Regions from separate parts of the Clostridium sp. TJA020 genome, predicted to be linked through region 1. Evidence: riboswitches for the same ligand, from Rfam matches in the RefSeq annotation. Region 1 holds a riboswitch; each other region holds the start of a gene.
What was found. Region 1 has a riboswitch for thiamine pyrophosphate ahead of thiW (energy coupling factor transporter S component ThiW). Riboswitches for the same ligand answer to the same signal wherever they lie in the genome.

Region 1 (3,286 bases):
GAAGGTGAAGAATAATGCAAGCAAGAAGTGGAGAAGAACTTTTACAAATATGTGAGGAACGAAATATTTCTTTAGCAGAATATGCTATTGAGATGGAGATGGAAAAGTCAGGCGATTCAAGAGAAACTGTTATAGAAAGAATGAGAAAAACTATAAAAGTTATGATTGATTCTGCTACAGAAGGAATGGAAAAGGAAGTTTATTCAGTAAGTGGACTTATTGGAGGAGATGGATATAAAATACATGAATATTTAAAATCAAATAAAACATTAACTGGTACAACAACAGTACTTGCAATGGCAATGGCATTATCATCATCAGAGGTTAATGCATCAATGGGAAGAATAGTTGCTTGTCCTACAGCTGGTTCATGTGGAATACTTCCAGCAGTTATATTGGCAGCTGGTGGTAAGTTAAATAAAACAGAAGATGAACTTATTATGGGGCTTTTTGCATCAGCAGCTATAGGAACTATTATAGCAATGAATGCAACAGTATCAGGAGCAGAAGGAGGTTGTCAAGCAGAATGTGGTTCAGCAGCTGCAATGGCATCAGCAGCTACTGTATATATGATGGGAGGAAGCACAAAGCAAAGTTTAGATGCTGCTGCAATAGTTCTTAAAAATATATTAGGACTTGTGTGTGACCCAGTTGCAGGTCTTGTTGAAATTCCTTGCGCTAAAAGAAATGCAGCAGGAGCTGTTAGTGCACTTTGTACAGCAGATTTAGTTATGGCTGGAGTAGAATCAAAAATTCCATTTGATGATACAGTTTCAGCTATGTATAAAGTAGGAAGACAATTACCACCATCATTAAGAGAAACTGCAATGGGGGGAGTTGCAATAACAAAGACAGGAATTGAACTTAGAAAAAAAGTTTTTGGAGAAGAATAAATATATAGTAATAAGAATGGTTATTTAGAATACTATAATAACTGAAAGTACTATTTAAGGGATTTAAATTGGATTATACGAAATGAATGATTTTAATGAATTTATAAATGAATTTTCATCATTATTTGAAAATAATTTTAATAATAAAAATAATTCAAACTGTAATAATAGTGGAACTTCTAACAATAGTGCAAGTTCAGATCCAAATGAACAGTGTAGTGATGTTCCAGGAGGATTTCAAGATTTACATCCACAAATGTTTGTGCTTATTGGAGATATAATTGGTCAAGTAATGTCAGGAAATATGCCATTTAATATTCAAAACTCTATAGGAAACTGGTTTGAGTTAATAGGACAAGTTATTTTAACATATAGTGCACAACAACAATATTTTCAAAATGGACCAGGAAGATATTATAATAGAAAATATAAAAATGTAGGAAATCCTTTTTGTGAACAAAACCCAACTCCAGATAATGCAAATGATGGAACTACAAGTTCAATAAACACAACAGAATCTACTACAACTAATAAGAATATAAAATATGAAGAAGAAATAAAAAAACTAAAGTCTGATATAAATAATCTTGTTTGTGAAGTAGAATTATTAAAAAGAGAATTACAAGATGTAAGAAAAAGATAAATTTAAAGCTAGGGGAGCCATAAGTTTTGCTGAGATTGAAATTAAAAATTTCTAAACCCTTATTACCTGATATGGTTAGTACCAACGTAGGGAGTGCTTATTTATGAATATAAATATATTTAATAAATTGAGTATAACCTTAAGGTTATACTCAATTTTTATTTTGGAGGGATTTTATAATGAATAAAGAAAAAAACTTAACTTACAAATTATTATTAAGTGGATTGCTTATTGGAATATCTGTACTTTTTGGAACATTTTCAATACCTATGTTTGGAGCAAAAATATCTCCAATTCAACATTTTGTAAATGTTATTTCAGGAATAACTTTAGGTCCTTGGTTTGCAATTTTAAATGCATTTTCTTCATCATTTATTAGGAATATATTAGGAACTGGAAGTTTGTTAGCTTTTCCAGGAAGTATGATTGGTGCATTATTTGCAGGTTTATTTTATAAATGGTTTAAAAATATGTTTTCTGCAGTTATAGGAGAATTTATAGGGACAGGAATCATAGGTGCTATGCTTGCATATCCAATAGCATCTTTATTGCTTGGAAAAGAAGCATCATTATTTTTATATGTAATACCATTTTCATTAAGCTGTATAGTTGGAGCAATTTTTGCATATGCCTTCTTGAAAATATCATTAATAAATAAAATATTAGTTATGAAAAAAGATAATATTTAAATTATTAATATTAGTTTTTAAATGTTTTGATTAATATTAAATAAGATATAGATGTAAATAGAATTTATAAAGATTAATAAATTTTAATGCTACTTTATATAATTATACAAATGACTACTAAACAAAGGAGTGTTACAGTGAAAAAAATTATAATAAATATAGTTTTATTAATAATTTTATTTGGCATACCATATTTACCATACAAGAAAGCAGCAGATTATACATGTTTTGATGGAAATGGAGTTAATTTAATAGTTCAATACAATATAAATAAAGAGGAACCATTAGTTATAAAAGGTTCTTCTTATATAAAAGCATATGCAAGTGTAAATAATTTAAATGATATAAATTATTCAGAAGTTAATGCCATTGGAAATACTCCATATAAAGAATTATCTACATTTAATTTAGGTAAACCTAAGTATGTAGATTTTTTAGTTAAGGGCAGTTTTGTTGATGATATAAATAATATTGATACTTTAACATTAAATGTGTATGATTGGTATCCAATTGGAAAACATATAAGAATTATGGACACAGTATTGTGGCACAGGTATAACTTAAGTTTAATATTTAATTATTTGGTAGTTATAATTATAATTGTTATAATTTATAATATAAGAAAGGTCTTTTTTAAAAGTTTATAATTATTTATAAAAAGGTTGAAAGAAGAGGGATAAGATGAAAAACATAGGGGAAGAAAGAATTTTAATAATTGAAGATGATCAAGATATAAATGGATTAATATATAGAATTTTAACTAAAGAAGGATATAATGTTACTCAAGCTTTTTCAGGCAGTGAAGGAAGATTATGCATAGAACTTTATGATTATGATGCTGTGCTTATAGATTTAATGTTACCTGGAATAAGCGGAGAAGATATAATAAAAAAAATAAGAGAAGAAAAATTTATGCCTATTATAGTTATATCAGCTAAGACGTCACAAATAGATAAGGTAAATGCATTAAAAATAGGTGCGGATGATTTTATATCAAAACCATTTAATATAGAAGAATTACTTGCAAGACTTGAAGCTCAACTTAGAAGGTACAAAAAATT
Region 2 (3,286 bases), on a different contig from region 1:
AACTTAATTCCAAATTATATTCTTAGTATTCCTATATGTTTACTATGATTTAACTTTATTGATATAATATCAGCTTTTTCTATTTTTTTAAAGTAATATTTTCATTTTACTTTTTTCAGTAATGTGATATCTTATTTTTAGGAGATGATATCATGAATAATAAAACTAAAATTTCAAATAATAATTCAAAAACTTTAATTTGTCCTATTTGTGGAGATATTATGAATGAAGACTTATATGCTTATGATAATTCAAAGATAGAAAAGATTAATTTTAAATGCCCTACTTGTGGTCATAAAGAAGTAAAAATTATATAATTTTATAAATTAGTTGACAAAGTGTTTATTTAGGAGTATAGTTAACCTACTGAATGATTTAAATAAATATCGCGGGATGGAGCAGTTGGTAGCTCGTCGGGCTCATAACCCGAAGGTCGTAGGTTCAAGTCCTGCTCCCGCAACCAAAAAAAAAGCTAGTTAGATTTCTAACTAGCTTTTAAGTTTAATTAAAATTTTATTTTTAATTGAAGTCTTCTTTAACTTATATTTTCTTTAATTATTTATTCCATAAACTCTGGAAGGTGCTCCATCTCCAGATTTTATTTTTAATGGTGCTATTATTATCTTAAAATTACCATTTATTTTATCTAATCCACAAAGGTTTTCTATTATAAGCTTATTATTTTTCAAAAGATTTTTATGATTTATTAACTTTTCATCATCTTCACAATCAATAGATATACAGTCCACCCCTATGCCTTTTAATGTTCTTATGTTACTAAGAAATCTTGATGCTTCATAAGATAATCTAGGATAATTTAAAAAATATTTTTTATCATTCCAATATTTTTCATATCCTGTATTTAATATTAAATACTCACACTCTTCTATTTCCTCTTTATACTTTAAAATAAACTTTAAGTCTATTATATTTCTTTCTTTGCAATTTATCATATATGCTCTTCCTATAAAGTCTTCTACATTAAAAGAATCTAAGGATTTCCCATCACTAAATACGTGCCTTGGAAAATCCATATGAGTTCCAGTATGTGATGATAAAGATATTTTTAATACATTGTATCCCTCCTTATCTATTGTACTTAATTCTTTTTTAAAATATCCTTCTTCTTCTGAATAAGAAGTCATATTATCTTCTAAATAATGTGTTAAATCATATATTTTCACTTTAATCACCTTTTCATTTTGATATTTTTATTTAATCTTTATAGATGCTTTAACTATATATTTAAAATAATAATTACTATTTTAAATTACTCTATCTATTATTAACTTAATTCACTCCTTTAATATATTCAGGAAAATTTCTTAACTTAGATACATAACCTATTCTATAAATGATGTTCTTGCTAACTCAACATATAAATAAAAAAATTATATTCGTATTTTAAATTACATTTTCTCCAGTCTATATGATAAAAAGTTTATAGCTATTTGTATTTTAATACGATTATTTTAATACGATTATTTAAATCCAACTATATACTATAATTATTTTTATAAGCTTTAATCACCATTAAATTTTACCACTTATTAACTTATATTTCATTTAATGTTTGAAATTTATTGACATTATAAACCTGTAATATTACAATAAGCTTGTCAATAAAATATTATTTTATGTGCTAGGGGTGCCTTTGTGGCTGAGAAATGCTTATATATTAGCATTAACCCTTTAACCTGATCTGGATAATACCGGCGTAGGAAAGCAAAAGACTCAGTTCTTTTACGTCCTTCTAGCACAAATAGGAGGTTTTTTTTATGGAATTTTTAAATGATTGGGGAGAAAGATTTACAAATCTTTATACAAATATCCCAGAAAAATTTAGGACAATTTTAGAAAGTCCTATGTCTATACTAACTATAATCGCTTGTTTGGTTCTATTCTTTGCTTTATTTAAATTTAGAAAAATTAAATTAAATGCAAGAATAATGACCAATATAGCTATCGCCTTAGCACTTTCTACAATTCTTAATGTTTTTAGACTATATAGATTTCCTCAAGGAGGAAGTATAACTTTAGGCTGTATGGTACCAATACTTATAATAGCATTTGCTTATGGTAAAGAAATAGGTTTTTTAACTGGATTTCTGTACGGAATAATTAATTTATTCACTGATCCATATATAATACATCCAATTCAAATGCTTTTTGATTATCCATTACCATCACTAGCTATGGGACTTGCTGGAATAAATTATTTCAGAAAAAATCATAGATTGCTAGGTGTCTTTGTAGCATTTCTTACAAAATTTTTATGTCACTTTATATCAGGAGTCGTGTTCTTTGGTTCATTTGCACCAGCTGAAATGGGTGCGTTATTATATTCAGCAGTAGTAAATCTTCCTTTAGTTGGAGCTGAAATGATAATATGCATGATTATTTTAAAACTTATTCCAACAAGTAGATTATTAAGAACCTTAAACCCCGAGTTTACTGATAATTCAATAAAAGCTGTATAAAAAAATGAGAAGTTATTTTAAAATAACTTCTCATTTTAACTATAATTAAAATTTATTTACACTTATCTAATATCATATCAGCTAAGTTATGAGCTAGATTATCTATTTCTTCTTGATCTTCACCTTCTAGCATAACTCTAACTAATGGTTCTGTTCCTGAAGGTCTTATTAAAACCCGTCCTCTTCCATCCATTAATTTTTCCATTCTTTCTATTTCAGCTATTATTTCAGCATCCTTTAAGTAAATATCTTTTTTATCATTAGGTACTGTTGCATTTACTAAAACTTGAGGAAGCTCTCTCATAATTGAACATAACTCACTTAAAGTTTTATTGCTTCTCTTTAATATTGATGCAACTTGTAATGCAGTAACTAATCCATCTCCTGTTGTATTACATTCTAAGAATATAATATGACCTGATTGCTCTCCACCAATTACGTATCCCTTATCTAGCATTTCTTCTAATACGTATCTATCTCCAACTTTAGTTTTTACAGTTTTTATTCCTAATTCTTTACAAGCAATATCTAGTCCTAAATTACTCATAACTGTAACTACTAAAGTGTCTTCTTTAAGTCTTCCTATTTCTTTTAAATATTTAGCACATAAAGTTAATATAAAATCTCCATTAACTAAATTTCCCTCTTCATCAACAGCTAAACATCTATCTGCATCTCCATCAAATGCGAATCCAACATCACAACCCTTTTTAACCACATATTCCATAAGTTCTTCTGGATGAGTTGATCCACAATTTTCATTTATATTTGTTCCATCTGGATTATCATTTATAACATAAACTTCT
Region 3 (3,286 bases), on a different contig from region 1:
TATAAAGTTGATGCTGTTGTTGATGTAATATTAACAGCTTGTCATACATACAATGTTGAAACTCTATCAATTAAGAGATTTGTAAATGATGAAAAGAAAAAGCCTTATATGAGTGTGGAAACTGATTTCTCATCATCAGATATTGGACAATTAAATACTAGAATGGCTGCATTTATTGAAATGCTTTAGGAGTTTTATGGAAAGATATACTTTAGGAATAGATTCAGGCTCCACAACAACAAAGGGAGTTTTATTTGATGGAAATGAAATAGTTGAAACTTTAATAATAAAAACTGCAGCTAAGCCAAAAGAAAGTATTTATAAAGTATTTAATAAGCTTTATAGTGACAAAGTTAAATATGTAGTTACAACTGGATATGGAAGAAAGCTTTTAAAAGAAGCAAATAAACAAGTTACTGAAATAACTTGTCATGCAAGGGGAGCTGCTTTTTTAAATCCTAACATAAGAGCTGTAATAGATATTGGTGGACAAGATTCAAAGGCTATTTTACTTGATAAATCATTAAATGTTGTAGATTTTTTAATGAATGATAAATGTGCAGCTGGAACAGGAAGATTTATAGATGTTATGATGAGAATACTAGAAGAAGATATTAATAATATTGATGAATTTATAACGAATAAGACACCTGTAAATATATCAAGTATGTGCACTGTATTTGCAGAAAGTGAAATAATAAGTCTTCTAGCAAATGATGTTGATAGAGGAGATATTGCTCTTGGAGTTGTTCATTCAATTAGTAAAAGAACAGCTAATTTTGCAAATAGATTAAATTTAGAAGGTGATATATTTTTTAGCGGTGGACTTGCTAACTCAAAAATATTTAAAGATACAATAGAAAGTTACTTAAATAAAAATGTATACACTCATAAATTAAGTCAATTTGTAGGTGCAATTGGAGCTGCTGTAATTGGATGGCAAAAAATAAACTAATAAAAATGTTGAATAAAATTTTATATAGTGCTAAAATTAACCTGTAAAAATTAAATAATTTAAGACACAGGGGGGCTGGGATTTGGCCAGCTGAGATTGAAAACCTTAAAATTTTCTGACCCTATGAACCTGAGATGGATAATACCAGCGTAGGAAGATGTTTGAATATATTTTAAGTATTTTTGTATATTGAGGTACAAGCGTTTTCTGCTTGTACCTTTTTTATTTTAAATATATTTAAAAAATCTTCTATAAAATTAGTAGAAGGATAGGTGTTAAATGTGAAAAATGTTTTAACTATTGCAGGATCAGATAGCTGTGGAGGAGCAGGAATACAAGCTGATTTAAAAACCTTTAGTGCAAATGGAGTTTATGGAATGAGCGTAATAACTGCTATAACTGCTCAAAATACTATGGGAGTATTTAAAGTACAAGATATTGATGAAGAAATTATTGGAGCTCAAATCGATGCAATTTTTGAGGATATTAATGTTGATGCGGTAAAAATTGGTATGGTATCGAAAATTTCTACAATTAACATAATAAGTGAGAAATTAAAAAAATATAAACCTAAAAATTTAGTTTTAGACCCAGTAATGATATCAAAGAGTGGTTATTCTTTATTAAAGCCAGAATCAAAAAGTGCATTAATTAAAGAGCTTATTCCTCTAGCTTATGTAATTACTCCAAATGTACCAGAAGCTTTAGAAATAATAAGTGAAGTAAATTCAGAAAAGGTAGAAATAGAAACAGTTGAAGATATGGAGCTTGCTGCTAAAGAAATTTATAAACTTGGTTGTAAAAATGTATTTTTAAAGGGTGGACATATGGAAGGAGATAAAGCTGTTGATATTTTATATGATGGAGAAAACATATATAAGTTTTATGCAGAAAAAATAAATACAAAAAACACTCATGGAACAGGCTGTACTATATCATCTGCAATAGCCTCAAATTTAGCTTTAGGCTTTAGTATTGAAGAAGCTATTAAAAGGTCAAAGGATTATATAACAATAGCTATTATTCATTCCCTAGATATAGGACATGGTGTTGGACCAACAAATCATTTTTATGAATTATATAAAAAGGCAGGGTTAATAAATGAATAACAAGAAATTTGGATTTTTTACATTATCTTTTTTATGGTTTGGAGCAGCTATTTCAATAGCTGAAATATTAACAGGAGGTTTACTTGCCCCTCTTGGATTTACAAAAGGATTAGAAGTGATAATTGTTGGACATTTAATTGGAACTATAATATTAGTTCTTGGTGGGTTTATAGGATTTAAAGAAGGTGTACCTGCTATAACATCAACAAGAATATCCTTTGGAAAATATGGAACTTATTTATTTTCTATATTAAATGTACTTCAGCTTATTGGATGGACAGCCGTTATGATAAGAGCCGCTGCTACATCAGTTCAATTAATAACAAAAAGTATTTGGGGATTTGATAATTTATTTATTTGTATTATTTTAATTTCTATTTTAACTGGTATATGGATATGGTTTGGTAGAGATGGTATGAAAAATTTAAATGTTATAGCTGTAAGTTTATTATTTATTTTAACTTTAGTGCTTGGTTTTATAATATTTAAAGATGGAGCAGTATTTTCAAAAACTTTTGATGGTGAAATATCTATAGGACAAGCTTTGGAATTAAATATAGTTATGCCTCTTTCATGGCTTCCTCTTATTGCAGATTATACAAGATTTGCAAAGAACGGAAAAAGTGCTGTATATGGAAGTTTTATAGGTTATTTTTTAGGCAGTTCATGGATGTTTATAATAGGTCTTGGAGCTTCAATAGTTTCAAATAGCTCAGACCCATCTTACATAATGCTAGTTTCTAATTTAGGAATTATAGCACTTAGCATTATAGTGTTATCAACGGTAACAACTACATTTTTAGATATATATTCAGCAGGTATATCATTTTTAAATATAATGCCAAAACTAAATGAAAGAAAAATTGGACTTATTATGACTATTATAGGAACTATAGTAGCACTATTAGTTCAAATGGAAAACTATGAAGGTTTCTTGTATGCAATAGGTTCAGTTTTTGCACCTTTATTTGCAATTTTAATTTCTGATTATTTTTTACTTAAGAGGAGACTTGAAAAAAATGTTCTTATAAATATTAAATCAATTATTGTATGGATAATTGGAATAATTATTTATTACATATTTATAAAATTAGATTTTATTATTGGATCAACTTTACCAGCTATGATTATAACAGCATTTATAAATATTATATTTTCAGGGAGGGTATTTAAATGGAGAATTTTAGAGAAATAAATGGAGTATTAAAAAATTTAAGAGAGG

Region 2: it holds a riboswitch for thiamine pyrophosphate, as region 1 does, so the genes downstream of both, thiT (energy-coupled thiamine transporter ThiT) here and thiW (energy coupling factor transporter S component ThiW) in region 1, are expected to answer to the same signal.
Region 3: it holds a riboswitch for thiamine pyrophosphate, as region 1 does, so the genes downstream of both, thiD (bifunctional hydroxymethylpyrimidine kinase/phosphomethylpyrimidine kinase) here and thiW (energy coupling factor transporter S component ThiW) in region 1, are expected to answer to the same signal.

The regions. Positions count from the first base shown of each region.
Region 1 is NZ_JBZEFC010000004.1:160,648-163,933, reverse strand. Features, by position in the region: gene sdaAB (L-serine ammonia-lyase, iron-sulfur-dependent subunit beta) at 1-15, shown strand, start outside; gene sdaAA (L-serine ammonia-lyase, iron-sulfur-dependent, subunit alpha) at 15-893, shown strand; gene AC4FQ1_RS08700 (hypothetical protein) at 976-1,536, shown strand; TPP riboswitch at 1,537-1,647, shown strand; gene thiW (energy coupling factor transporter S component ThiW) at 1,716-2,225, shown strand; gene AC4FQ1_RS08690 (hypothetical protein) at 2,363-2,872, shown strand; gene AC4FQ1_RS08685 (response regulator transcription factor) at 2,907-3,286, shown strand, end outside.
Region 2 is NZ_JBZEFC010000006.1:88,777-92,062, forward strand. Features, by position in the region: gene AC4FQ1_RS10115 (hypothetical protein) at 153-317, shown strand; tRNA gene AC4FQ1_RS10120 (tRNA-Met) at 388-463, shown strand; gene AC4FQ1_RS10125 (cyclase family protein) at 552-1,184, opposite strand; TPP riboswitch at 1,635-1,741, shown strand; gene thiT (energy-coupled thiamine transporter ThiT) at 1,779-2,480, shown strand; gene glmM (phosphoglucosamine mutase) at 2,533-3,286, opposite strand, start outside.
Region 3 is NZ_JBZEFC010000001.1:44,226-47,511, forward strand. Features, by position in the region: gene AC4FQ1_RS00205 (double-cubane-cluster-containing anaerobic reductase) at 1-189, shown strand, start outside; gene AC4FQ1_RS00210 (acyl-CoA dehydratase activase) at 197-955, shown strand; TPP riboswitch at 1,014-1,129, shown strand; gene thiD (bifunctional hydroxymethylpyrimidine kinase/phosphomethylpyrimidine kinase) at 1,237-2,064, shown strand; gene cytX (putative hydroxymethylpyrimidine transporter CytX) at 2,057-3,259, shown strand; gene thiM (hydroxyethylthiazole kinase) at 3,238-3,286, shown strand, end outside.